Regions from separate parts of the Oceanobacillus sp. E9 genome, predicted to be linked through region 2. Evidence: riboswitches for the same ligand, from Rfam matches in the RefSeq annotation. Region 2 holds a riboswitch; each other region holds the start of a gene.
What was found. Region 2 has a riboswitch for thiamine pyrophosphate ahead of AQ616_RS11840 (lipoate--protein ligase family protein). Riboswitches for the same ligand answer to the same signal wherever they lie in the genome.
Positions count from the first base shown of each region.

Region 1: it holds a riboswitch for thiamine pyrophosphate, as region 2 does, so the genes downstream of both, thiW (energy coupling factor transporter S component ThiW) here and AQ616_RS11840 (lipoate--protein ligase family protein) in region 2, are expected to answer to the same signal.
Region 3: it holds a riboswitch for thiamine pyrophosphate, as region 2 does, so the genes downstream of both, thiM (hydroxyethylthiazole kinase) here and AQ616_RS11840 (lipoate--protein ligase family protein) in region 2, are expected to answer to the same signal.

Region 1 covers NZ_LSNA01000008.1:169,173-173,823, forward strand. Annotated here, with positions in the region: gene AQ616_RS14505 (ABC transporter ATP-binding protein) at 1-777, opposite strand, end outside; gene AQ616_RS14510 (LytTR family transcriptional regulator DNA-binding domain-containing protein) at 889-1,932, opposite strand; TPP riboswitch at 2,027-2,142, shown strand; gene thiW (energy coupling factor transporter S component ThiW) at 2,219-2,728, shown strand; gene tenA (thiaminase II) at 2,725-3,411, shown strand; gene thiD (bifunctional hydroxymethylpyrimidine kinase/phosphomethylpyrimidine kinase) at 3,404-4,198, shown strand; gene thiM (hydroxyethylthiazole kinase) at 4,225-4,651, shown strand, end outside.
Region 2 covers NZ_LSNA01000007.1:447,961-452,611, forward strand. Annotated here, with positions in the region: gene AQ616_RS11830 (MFS transporter) at 1-973, opposite strand, end outside; gene AQ616_RS11835 (dicarboxylate/amino acid:cation symporter) at 1,155-2,387, shown strand; TPP riboswitch at 2,494-2,603, shown strand; gene AQ616_RS11840 (lipoate--protein ligase family protein) at 2,912-3,733, shown strand; gene lipA (lipoyl synthase) at 3,726-4,651, shown strand, end outside.
Region 3 covers NZ_LSNA01000009.1:307,016-311,666, reverse strand. Annotated here, with positions in the region: partial or broken gene AQ616_RS19350 (zinc-binding dehydrogenase) at 1-85, opposite strand, end outside; gene AQ616_RS17670 (thiol-disulfide oxidoreductase DCC family protein) at 215-583, shown strand; gene tenA (thiaminase II) at 1,012-1,701, opposite strand; gene AQ616_RS17660 (Lin0512 family protein) at 1,725-2,084, opposite strand; gene thiM (hydroxyethylthiazole kinase) at 2,118-2,897, opposite strand; TPP riboswitch at 2,988-3,090, opposite strand; rRNA gene rrf (5S ribosomal RNA) at 3,416-3,531, shown strand; tRNA gene AQ616_RS17645 (tRNA-Met) at 3,619-3,695, shown strand; tRNA gene AQ616_RS17640 (tRNA-Asp) at 3,767-3,843, shown strand; gene thiL (thiamine-phosphate kinase) at 3,997-4,651, shown strand, end outside.

The sequences.
Region 1 (4,651 bases), on a different contig from region 2:
TACACGATCTTCTGAAATATATCGTTGAATGTCATTAGCAACGGAAGGTTCTAATGGTAATTCCAATTCTCTCCCATCCCTTAATTCTAGTAACACTTTCTCTTCACGATATTGCTTCTTCAAATTTTTAGGGCTATCCAATAACTGCACAGAACCTTTATTCAAAAACGCTACACGATGACATAAATGATCTGCTTCTTCCATATCATGTGTTGTTAAAAATACTGTTGTACCTTGCTTATTCAATTCCTTTAATCCTTCATGAATGTGCTTAGAGTTCACTGGATCTAATGCTGAGGTTGGCTCATCCAAAAATAATATTTCAGGTTTATGGAGTAATGCTCTTGCTAAGAGTACACGTTGTGTCATACCTTTTGATAACTTGGCTACTTGTTGCTTTGTTTCATTTTGTAACCGTACCATCTCTAATACTTCATTAATACGGTTCTCTTGTACATCATATAACTGCGCGTACGTTTTTAGATTATCATAGATAGTGAGACGGTTATATAAGCCGCTATTATCTGTAACAACTCCAAATCGTTTACGTTGAGCTGGCGATTTTAATTGTTGAACTGGAATCCCAAATACTTTTGCTATTCCAGAAGTATGTGTTAATTGTCCAGTTAATATTTTTATTGTTGTTGTTTTTCCTGAACCACTCGGACCTAAAAATCCAAATGTTTCCCCTTTTTCGACTTGAAAATTCACATCGTTTAGTGCCTGCTTATTTTGATAAACTTTTTCTAAATGACTTACTTCAATGACTGAAGTCATGTTATTACCTCCTGAAAATCTAATTTTCATTTGCATCTTCAGAATACTGTTATATCAAGGTCTTCGCACTAAATTTCCGATGAATGGAGTAAATAATCGGTTAAACGGAGCTTAATCGACCCCTAAAATTTGCTTTAAATCAACCATCTTTGTTTTCGATAATGGTACTTGAGTTTTTTCTTTATCCTGTAAAACAAGACTGTAACTATTTCTCGTCCATGTAATTACTTCACGTACTTTTTGCAAATTTACAATATAAGATCGATGACATCGAAAGAATCCCTGATGTTCTAATTTTTCTTCTAATTGGCGAAGTGTAAACGCTGTTCGAAAGGATGACCCCTTCATGTGTACTACCGCTTGACCCTCATCGCTTTCAATATAATCAATCTCCGGAGGATCAAGTAGTACTATCTTGTCATTAACTTTCGATGGTATTTTATTTAGCTGAAAAGAAAAATCTTGCTTATCTAATCCTTCTTCTGAAGCCTTGTCTACCTCCTCTTGCTTTTCATCATTTTCTTCTGTTTTTATTTCAACCGTTTGTAACCCATCCTCATTAAGTCGATATACACTTTCTGCTAATGTAATTGCGCTTTCCATATTAGATGTCAATATTAATACACCTTTATTATTCTTCTGAAGATGTTTTAAAACATGAACCAATACTCGTTTCGTCTCTAGGTCAACATTTAAATCTGGCTCCTCAAAAAGAATAATACTTGTATCTTGAATAATTATTTTCCCATAATGAACTCGCCTTTGTTCAGACTCTGTTAATTTGCTAATTCGTTTATCCTTCACTTCATACAATTGTAGCTTTTCAATCAATTCTTGATGGTTGACATTCGTTTGATATAATTTTTCAATAAATCGAAAATACTCTTTTATATTCATCCGTTCGTAAAGGGAGTTACTCAATAATTGAAGCCCTAATGCTTGAAAATATTCCACTTTATCTTCTAATTTATTTCCATTTAATTCGATACTACCGTTAATGATTTTTTTATCTCCAACAATCATTTTGATTAACATTTGACGGACATTTAAAGAGGAATGAATAGCAACAACTTCCCCTTTTTGAATTGTTAAATTAAACGTCGAAAACAATATGTGGTCCCCATGTCGATATTCTATTTCTTTCAATTGAAGCATCTATCTCAATCTCCTTTGAATCCCAATTTTATGTACACAGATGACAGAATTTATTTATTTTGTTACAGTTAATATGAAGTAAATAAATACGAAAAGCAACTACTAGGGGTGCCCAATGAGATGTGTGGGCTGAGAGGAAAGCACCTACTTTCCGACTCTTATGGACCTGATCTGGTTAATACCAGCGTAGGGAAGTAGTCAATAATTTTGATGATTACATTCTCAGTATACCAAAACCAGGTCCCTTATTCGGACTTGGTTTTTTGTTTTTGAAAGGAGAGATAAAGTGAAAAACACCCGTGTATTAACATTGATGGCAGTACTTGTTGCCATTGGAACGATTGGTTCACAGTTATTATGGTTCCCTGCTGGTGTCGCAAGAGCGTATCCTGTACAACATGCAGTAAATGTTATGTCAGCAGTGTTACTTGGTCCAGGACCTGCTGTTGGAGTTGCTTTAATGATCGGTTTACTTCGAAATCTCTTAGGTTTAGGAACATTACTAGCTTTTCCAGGAGGTATGGTAGGCGCATTTTTTGCAGGGGTACTTTATCAAAAATGGCGGCATCATCGTTTAGCAGTTACAGGAGAAATACTTGGAACCGGGATTATTGGTTCTTTTCTTGCTGTTCCTTTTGCTAACTTTTTAATGGGATCGAGTGTTGGTGCGCTTGCATTTCTACCAGCATTCATCATTAGTAGTGTTTCAGGAGCGTCCATAGGTTGGTTTATTTTATCTCGAGTTCATAAAGTGAAACCAGAACTCTCACACACTCAGAGGAGAGATTACTCATGAAATTCTCAGAAGAACTAAAATTAGAAAACGAAGATATTTTTACACTTATAAAAAATCACCCGTTTGTAGAAGGGATAGGAAAGGGAATACTATCCGTAGATGCAGTTCGTCACTATGTTCAAGCGGATTATGCTTATTTAAATGGATTTATGAAAACTATCGGCTCAGCTATTGGTAATGCAAATCATCGTAACGACATCGCTTACTTTAGTGCTCTAATGCAGTTTTCATTACATGACGAAATCCAAGCCCATCTGTGTTTCTGTGAGTATATTAATGTAAACTACGAAGACTTACAAGGACAGCCATTACCTCCAACAGGAGATCATTATGTTAAACATATGATGTATCATGCCCAAACAGGAACTACAGGTGAAGCAATTAGTGCGCTTTTGCCATGCCCTTGGACGTATTATGAGATCGGAAAATATCTAAATGAAACGTGGCAAGTATCGGATAATCACCCATTTCAAATATGGATTCAATGTTATGCAAATACCAAACAAGATGTTGAGGAAATGTGTGAACGACTTGATGAACATGCGAGACATGCTTCAGAAAAAGAAAAAGCAAGTATGAAAATTGCTTTCCGAAAGAGTTGTCAATTAGAATACTTATTTTGGGAAATGGCTATGTCTACTGAGGAGTGGCCGTCATTGAAGGAGGATATAAATAATGAATAATGTATCATGTGCATTAACGATTGCCGGCACAGACCCTAGTGGTGGAGCTGGAATACAAGCAGATTTAAAAACATTTCAAGAACTTCAAACATACGGCATGTCTGTCATTACTTCCGTAGTAGCTCAAAATACTACTGGTGTAACTTCCGTCCATCATATGCCAATCAATATGATTGAAGATCAACTTGAAGTTATAATAAAGGATATGCCTATTCATGCCCTTAAAACGGGAATGATTGCCAATAAACAAATGATGGAAATAATCTCCAAAAAAATTGAGAAAATGGATGCACCTTATGTTATGGACCCAGTTATGGTTGCAACAAGCGGTGACTCGCTAATAGATACAGAGGCCCGATCATTTTTAAGAGAATATTTGCTCCCCCAAACCGCACTAGTGACTCCTAATATTCCAGAAGCAGAATTTATTACTGGTCATTCTATTGAAACATTAGAAGACATGAAAGATGCGGCAAAACATATCGTTGATCATTTCAATGCGGATGCCGCATTAATAAAAGGGGGCCATATGAAAGCAGAGGCAGTAGACTTTCTATATGATGGATCTGCGATTCATACATTTTCAGCTAAACGAATTAATACAAAAAACACTCACGGTACGGGTTGCACTTATTCTGCTGCTATAACTAGTTATCTCGCTAAGGGGTACTCCATGGTAGAGGCAGTTCAGAAATCAAAAGACTTTGTTACTGCTGCAATATCCAAATCGTTTGAGCTCGGTTATGGGAATGGACCGACAAATCACTGGGCAATTCGGGAAAGATAAAGGAGAAAATAAGGAGAGGGAGATATATGCAAGTCGATATTATTAAACAAGTTCGTGATACTAAACCACTTGTGCATCACCTAACCAATCAAGTAGTAATGAACTTCTCAGCTAATGGGTTACTTTCATTCGGCGGTTCGCCAATAATGGCAAAAGCGATAGAAGAAGCAGAACAAATTGCCGCAATTTCAAATGCCGTTTTAATTAACATCGGTACGTTAACTTCCATTGAATTGGAATCTATGATAGCTGCTGGAAAAACAGCAAATGAACATAATATTCCTGTATTATTAGACCCTGTCGGAGTTGCTGCCACTTCTTTTAGACGAAAAGCTATTGATAAAATTTTAGAGGAAGTTCGTCCCACTGTGATAAAAGGAAATGGTGGTGAACTAGCAAGTCTAGTTGATATCACACTCGAAGCAAAGGGAGTTGACTCCGTTGGTGACGGTA
Region 2 (4,651 bases):
CTGTAGCAGCTAGAATAATTTTTGAGTTTAGAATTGGAGTGGTTCCGAATGTTCCTGCTCCAAATAGAAAACATGCAACATAAGCAAGAAATGGTACAGATAATAAAAATGTAAATAAAAATAGCACTGCACCAAGTATTGCTAAGGTAACGATTAAACGTTCGGTTAACTTTGAAGGATGAATTCTTCCCGAGACAAAATTGCCAATAACTGCTCCTAGCCCAAATAAAAACAGCCCGATTGTGACACCTGTCACGCCAAAACCAGCAATTTCTCTTAACATAGGTTCTTTAAACGTATATGCAGTGAAAACACCAGAAAAACCAAAGACAATAACCGCAATGATCATTAGTACATTTTTATTTTTTAATACGGTTAATTCTTTTCTAAGTTTCGGTTGTTCTGCTGGCCTAATGTTCGGAGTAACTAAAAGTAAACCAATTAAAGTAATCGCACCTAATAAGGCTATAATCCAAAAAACAAGTCTCCAATCAAAAAAACCACCAACAAACGATCCGAATGGAACACCAAGCATAACAGCAATAGTTAACCCACCTTGAACAGCAGCTATGGCACTAGTTCTTTTTTCTGGTTTAGAAATTTCAACAGCAAGACTCATGGTTAAACCAAAGAAAGGTGCATGCATCGTTGCTGACAGCAATCTTGATAATAGAAGCACTTCAAAATTTGGAGCTAGTGCTGCAACGATATTACTTATAATAAATATAGATATTAATCCAATTAATAAGGGTTTAGGTGAGTACTTTACTGTAACCATCCGTAAGATAGGTCCGAATACAGCAACGCTAATAGCATAAACACTTAATAAAAGTCCTGTAGTAGATACTGGTACATCCAGGTCTGTAGCGAATTGTGTTAGTAATCCAGTAACAACATATTCTGTCATTCCTATCGCGAATGTACCAATCATGAAGATAGCTAGAATAGTATTTCGAGAAAATTTCATTGGCATATCATCTCACCTCTTTGTTTAAAAAAATACATAGTGAATATGATATGACAGAAGCTACCTGATGTCTAGAGTAAAAATAATTATAGAAAAAATTACTTCATTTGCCTCTTTGACTTCAATAAAAAAAGGAGTAGAATATACTAAGTTAATGAAATGAAATTACATAATGAAGGTGAGATACATGAAAGAAAAATTAAAAGCATATCGATTTCCTATTATTTTACTGGCATCAATCATTATTGGGAGTATTATAGGGATTTTATTTGGTGAAGAAGCTACTATTATTAAACCACTTGGGGATTTATTTATTAATTTGTTATTTATGATTGTTATACCTTTAGTTTTCTTTACCATATCATCAGCGATTGCTGGTATGGATAGTATGAAACGTCTTGGGAAGATTTTGGGCTCTATGATTACGGTTTTTGTTGTTACAGGAATAATTGCATCTGTATTTATGTTAGTTGCTACTGTTATTTTTGAACCGGGTTCTGGTGTAAATATTCCCTTAGATACACCAGAAAATGTGGAAGAACAAAGCTTATCGGAACAATTGGTTAATACGTTTACAGTACCAGATTTTGTTGATTTATTTTCCCGAGACAATATGTTAGCACTAATTGTTTTTTCTGTATTGATTGGTGTAGCGACTGGTTTAACTGGGGAGAAGGGTAGACCATTCGCTACATTTCTAACTAGTGCTTCTGAAGTGTTTATGAAAATCATAAAACTCGTGATGTACTATGCCCCAATTGGTCTTGGAGCGTACTTTGCAGCACTTGTTGGAGAATTTGGAGCGGAATTAATTGGAGATTATGCGAAAGCAATTATCATTTATTACCCAGTTTCCGTATTATATTTTGCAATTGGCTTTACCTTATATGCATTTCTTGCTGGTGGTAAGAAGGGAGTTACTCGTTTTTGGAAAAATATCTTAGCTCCGGCAGCAACTTCACTTGGTACTGGAAGTAGTATCGCTGCTTTACCTGTAAACTTACAAGCGGCTAAACGTATTGGTGTTCCAAAGGATGTTCGTGAAACGGTACTTCCTTTAGGGGCAACGATTCATATGGATGGATCGTGTTTATCTGCAATGCTTAAAATTGCATTTGTCTTTGGCGTATTCAATATGGATTTCTCGGGATTTGATACTTTCCTAACTGCTATTGGAATATGCTTGTTGTCTGGAATTGTGATGAGTGGAATTCCAGGTGGCGGATTTATGGGAGAAATGATGATAATCACACTGTATGGTTTACCAATGGAAGCATTACCAATCATAACTGCCATTGGAGTAGTGGTTGATCCGCCTGCAACGATGGTTAATGTTACTGGTGATACCGTATCAAGTATGTTAGTAACCAGACAAATTGAAGGAAAAGATTGGATGGAGAAGAGTGAAAATCTGACCTAGACTTTTAAGGGTCCTTGCTAAATAAACGGAGTAAAAAAGTATCTTTACATTATATTCCATTATTGGTAAGCTTGGGTTGTTAGTAAATGACATTTAAATAGAATTTTTTTCACACTAGGGGAGCTATGGTAAATAGCTGAGATGAACATTGGATTGTTTAGACCCTTTATACTCGAACAGGATAATGCCTGCGTGAGGAAGTGTGGTCAATAGGCATAAGTATATTGACTACATTCTCTCATGATGAATGTGGTCTTTTTGTTTGTTTCAAAGAGGTTGTTCAAAGAGTCTGGTGAAAATAACACAGATCAGGGGGGAACTTCTGCTAAGATCGCCCACGTCCTGTGGACAACGCAGAAATCACCACATCCTGTGGAAGCTCGTTGGCTTGCTTTAGTTCCTCACGTATTAACTGCATACGTTCCGGTACTCAAAGCTACGCCGCCTCGATCTTCTCGGTCCTTTTCATCCACCCTTTTAAACCCACACTTAAAGTGAAAAAGTTCGCTAAGGAGGAAAAATCTTTGCGAGAAAAATGGGCTTTCGTAGAAAACACTCCACAAGATGCAGCGATTAATATGGCACTAGACGAAGCTTTGTTGCATTGGCATCAAAAAGGTGAAATTCCACCAACTTTGCGATTTTATCGATGGAATGAACCGACACTCTCTATAGGATATTTTCAGAAAGTAGATGGTAAAATTGATCTTGAAGGTATTAAAAAGCATCAATGTCAATTGGTAAGAAGAATGACCGGTGGAAGTGCTGTCCTGCATGATGATGAATTGACATACAGTATTGTCATTTCAGAAAGGCATGAGAGAGTTGCATCATCTATTCGTCAAGCATATTACGATTTATCAAAAGGTATATTAAGAGCCTATCAATTGCTGGGGATTGAAGTAGATTATGCACATGAACCAATCTCTAAAAATCGAAGCACGATTTGTTTTGAGCAACCCGCATTTTATGAATTGCTTGCAAATGGAAAGAAAATTTCAGGGAACGCACAAATAAGGAAAAAAGGAATACTACTTCAACATGGATCAATCCCTATATCTATGAATGTGGAGATGCTATTTGATTTATTACAATTTCCAACAGATCAAATAAAAAAAAGAAAGAGACAAGGATTTTATGAAAGAGCGACTACTATTAATAAGGAGTTAGGAGAAAAGCAATCCTATAAAGTGGTAAGAGATGCTTTTCAACAAGGTTTTTCAGAAATTTTAAATATCGAATTAGAGCCAATAACGTTGACAGAAGAACAGTGGAAAGAAGTGTATCAGATTGCCGAAGCTAAATATTCGAAGAGTAATATAAAAGGAGCTGTTTCACATGTCTAATCAACAAACTCATGTACGAAAGCCAGATTGGTTAAAAACAAGAATTAATACAAACAAATCTTATCGAAACTTAAAAAAGCTGATGCGTGATAATCGGTTAAATACAGTTTGTGAAGAGGCACGCTGTCCAAACTTACATGAATGCTGGAGCGAAAGAAAAACAGCTACATTTATGATTTTAGGAGATACGTGTACAAGGGGATGCCGATTCTGTGCAGTAAAAACAGGGCTGCCGAATGAGCTGGATTGGGGAGAACCAGAACGTGTGGCTGATTCTGTCACCGTAATGGGTTTAAAACATGTGGTAGTAACAGCAGTCGCTCGAGATGATTTGAATGATGGCGGTGCAGCAGTATTTGCAGAAACTGTCCGAGCTATTCGTAGAAAAAATCCAGGTTGTACTATTGAAATTTTGCCTTCTGATATGAAAGGAGATTATGAAAGTCTCCATACATTAATGGATAGTGGACCAGATATTTTTAATCATAATATTGAGACCGTTCGAAGACTTACCAAGAGGGTGCGAGCTAGGGCTACGTATGACCGTTCATTAGAGTTACTCCGACGTGTAAAAGAAATAGCTCCAAAAACACCGACAAAATCTAGTATAATGGTTGGTCTAGGAGAAGAAAAAGAAGAGATTATTCAAGCAATGGATGATTTATTAAATCATAATGTGGATATTGTTACACTTGGCCAATATTTACAGCCAACGAAAAAACATCTAGAGGTAGTGCGTTACTATCACCCAGATGAATTTGAAGAACTGAAAAATATTGCCTTAGAAAAAGGCTTTTCCCATTGTGAAGCTGGTCCACTAGTTCGTTCCTCATACCATGCGGATGAACAAGTATCTAACGCAGCAGCTCAACGAAGAATTAAATATATGAAAGGTGTAGAGAAGCAAGAAAACACTCA
Region 3 (4,651 bases), on a different contig from region 2:
CTACATCTAAAATAGAATCAATAGAACCAACATTGACTTCCATTATTTACTCAGTAAGATGATCTGATTTATAAAACAGTACATGGTTTACTCAGAAGAAGTAAAAGGAAATGTATTTATATTGAAGTTATTAAGGGAATATATACAAATCAACAAATGATGGAAAACAATTTAAACTAGAAAAGACATCTGAAACAGAAGGGAGAAAAATCGTTTGAATAAACATATTGTATTTTTCGATGCTGAATGCCCTTTATGTAGGACAGTGAAGGCAGTACTGAAAAGTCTGGACTGGAATAACACCATTTTCTGGTACCCTGTTCAGGAATTAAGTGATTCAATAAAAGAGAGAGCCAATAACTATAAAAATATGTATGACGAAATCTATATGTATACCAAAGATAAACGAATTCTGACAGGATTTAATACCGTCCGCAAGATTCTTTCTTTACTACCAGCCACTATCCCTTTAGCTTTATTGCTTTATTTACCGTTCGCACAAAAAATTGGTGATCCTGCATACCGTTTTATTTCAACTCGCCGTTATAAATGGTTTGGAAGAGTGCCTTATAATAAGCTGTGACTGGCAAAAAAGAAAGGTAGTGACAGAACATGTAAAAAAAGATCCTGGTTATTTTATATATCTTTCTCGCTTCCACAGCCTTCTCTTTATCATCCGCTCTACAAGTTTCTTCACCTATTTTTTTCGGTCTGAAAAACGTGCTTTATGAAGCATACGGCATGGGCTCTTTGTTAGTCAACTAAACTGGCTCTAAAATAATTGTTGGGGTAAGGGGAAAATGTAATCAATAAAAAACAAGCTACCTCCTTATTGCTTTATTTACATCACTAAATAAAGCAATAAGAGGATGCATTTAGATCATAAACGTAAGATACCAGCCTTCCAATGAATTGTTTGTCTGGTAACTTACATTTTACACGAAGCTGTTATGGGTTGATTATATTAACCACAAGTTATAAGTAGTTCACTTATTATTAAAAATCCTCTATTTAAAAGGATGCTAGATTTGTTGCTTTTTCCGAAAGCCATGTTTCAAACGTATAGGACATTTCCCAGAATGCAAGCTCATATTCTTTCGCGATAATAAATTGTGTTTTGATTTTTTCCTTCTCTGTTTCTCCTGCTTGTTCAGCTAATGTATCGAGCAGGTCAATCATTTCCTGTGTGGATTCCTGGAACCAATCACTCCCATAGGTGTTCAACCAGTTTTGATAAATTTTCTCTTTTGGTTTCGCATCCCTGTAGGTCAAACCAATATCCGCATATAACCAGTAGCATGGCAGCATTGCGGCTACAATTTGAGCTAAACTTCCGGACAACGACGCACGGTACAAATGTGATGTATACGCGTAGGCAGTTGGTGCTGGTTTAAAATTCTCGATTTCCGCATCTGTAATCTGTAAAATTTCTGCATGCTCCTTATGCACCGTTAACTCTGCTTCAGCTGTCTTCTTTGCTTTTTCAGCCAGTTTAGCAGCAACATGAAAGTCATCTGAATGGGCAGCCGCAAAAGCATGCACCTTGCCGTAATGCTTCAAATAATAGATATCCTGCAGAATATAATTTTTGAATGTTTCTAGTGGCAAATCACCACTTACAATACCCTGTACAAATGGATGATTTAAACTTAACTCCCAACTCTCTTTCGTTGCCTCTCGCAATGACTCTGAAAAACGCATAGAGAATCCTCCTTAATTTTTGTTTAATAGCCTACTTCTACAACAGCATTAACAATATACATTAAATCGTTTTTATCCTGCTGATCTTCCAGAAAAATCCCACTAGTTGTTGCCATGCCTCCAGGCAAGACCTCAACAGTGACTGTGCCATAAGGAATTAATTGTTTTATTCTGTAGTGATCCAATTTTTCCTGATCCAATGGGATGCCCAGTTTTACATGTACCTTCATCTTATCTAAATCACCATCTGGTAGAATTTTCTTCATTCCTGGCATAGAATTGGTATGGATTGCATGCATTACTGCTCGTTCTGATGCAATATTCACATCTTGTCCATGTACATCTACTCCTGTCCCTGTCTCGATAAATAGAAGATTTTCCATTTGCTTTCCCTCTTTCCATAATGAAATATATCCTTATAGTTCTTGAACTTGTTTGTATTTTTCTACTTTTTCATCCGATAGAAAATACAACTCGTCGAGTAAGGCTGGAATAAATGTTCCAGGCCCCGCTGCTTTTGCCATTGCTAATTCAGCTGCAATGCCATAACTTGTTACAGCATATATACCTGCTTTATAAAAATCATCAACTACGCTTACAAAAGGTCCAACAAAAGATGAAAGTAAACATCCACTAGCCGTAATGTTTTGTAGCATTTCATGCCCGTTTTTACATAACGCAGTTCGCTCACCATCGGTCACAACGTCAACTTTTCCAGTTGAAATGACAACCGTATCATATTTTTTAGCGACTGTTTTTGCTATTTCTGGATCGTTTTCTTGAATAATGGAATCTGGCCCTTTTGCTTTTTCTAGCTTACCAGCCAACACAGCTATTTCCCCTGCATTAGCACGTATTACGGCTAGCTTTACCGTTGTAAGTATGTCATCAATGATTTCCGTCCGAAAATCTGTGCCTCCAACTGCAATGGGATCAAGAATAACAGGAACCCCATTTTCGTTTGCTGCTATTCCAGCCTTTAACATTGCTTCTCCACGTTCTTCCGTTAATGTCCCAAGATTCAGCACTACTGCGTCGGCAATTTCTCCATAGTTTTTTGCCTCTCTTGGAGTATGGGACATCGCAGGTGACGCTCCGATTGCGATTAAACCATTAGCAGCAAAATTAATCGCAACTTCATTGGTAATATTAAAAATAAACGGCTTATCTTCTTTAATTTTTGTAATAGTATCCATCAAAAAATCTCCTCTCTAAAAATTAGAATGAAGAACAAAAAAACCACCCCGAAAATGGAGTGGTTGTGTATACAGCTAAAGAATAGGTATAACTCGCCAACTCCACTTTCCTACGCTGGTATTAACCAGTTCAGGTTCAAAGGGATTAAGAAATGAATCTTATCTCAGCCAAATGGCACCCCTAGTGGATTTTTATTTATTCTACCTATATCTTATTTCATTTTTTCTTAAAAGTAAAATTATTCATATGAGTCAATTTCCGTAATTACTAAGTTTAATACAACGAATATTTTAGTGACAGTTTTATAGCAATGACTTGGCTTTGGAAGTAGTCGACTATAAAGTAATCTAGAAGAAGTAATTTGTTTTGCAATACTAGAGCTTCATTTCAACGTTTACAAGCTGTTTTTTCATAAAAACAAACGATGAAATAAAAAAATATAAAAAAATTTTAAAAAGGTATTGCTTTTTTATAGTTATATGGATATAATATTACTTGTCCTTGTTTTTAAGGATTGTCTGGTAGCGATAGCTAGAAGGTCACACCTGTTCCCATGCCGAACACAGAAGTTAAGCTTTTCAGCGCCAATGGTAGTTGGGGTTTTACCCCTGCAAGAGTAGGACGCCGCCAGGCAAGGATAATTTATCCTTAGATTGGATATAATATGTGAGTATAACACATAGAAGTGTATGACCATATTTTCCATATCATAAGTCATATCGCGGGGTGGAGCAGTCTGGTAGCTCGTTGGGCTCATAACCCAAAGGTCGCAGGTTCAAATCCTGCCCCCGCAACCAAATTATTTAATATTACTATAGTAAGATCCAGATTCACTGAAATACTGGATGCCATACATAAGTAAAAAGTTGGTCCGGTAGTTCAGTTGGTTAGAATGCCTGCCTGTCACGCAGGAGGTCGCGGGTTCGAGTCCCGTCCGGACCGCCATGAAAATTATATTAGAAGTTGTAGAACACATGGTTTTAATTGAAACCTGTGTTTTTTTAGTTTGTAGACATAATTTAGTCGTCCAATTTTTTTCTTTTTTCTTTTGTTTTTGCTATGATAGTTGGTAGTGAATACAAAGAATGGTGATTTTAAATGGATGAGTTTTCTTTTATAAATTCGATTAAGCCGAAGTTTTATCAACAGTCTTCTCTGTTAAAAGGAATTGGAGATGACGCCGCGGTTTTTCGAAGTTCGATGGATATTGTTACGGCAGTAGATACCTTTGTAGAGGATGTACATTTTTCTCGTTCTACAATGGAACCATATCATATAGGTTATCGTGCATTAGGAGCCAATATAAGTGACTTAGCAGCAATGGGAGCTTCACCTAGTTTCTATTTAGTTTCTATCGTTATACCAAAGAATTGGATTCAAGAGGAGCTGTCCCAGATATATTTAGGTATGGATGATTTAGCGTCGAAATATCATATGGATATTATTGGTGGAGACACCGTTTCAGGTAAACAATTAACAATCTCTATTACAGTAATTGGATATACCAACACAAATAAAGCTCGATGTCGTCAGCATGCTAAAGAAGGAGACATTGTTTTTGTTACGGGCACGTTAGGGGACTCTCAGGCAGGGTTTCATATCCTGACCAATGAAAACAACAGATATATTGATCAAGATTTTTATATAGGTCGACATCGAAAACCAGAACCGAGAGTGGCTTTTGCGCAAGCTCTAGAAAGTCTGGAAAGAGTATCTTTAAATGATGTTAGTGATGGGATTGCTAATGAGGCAA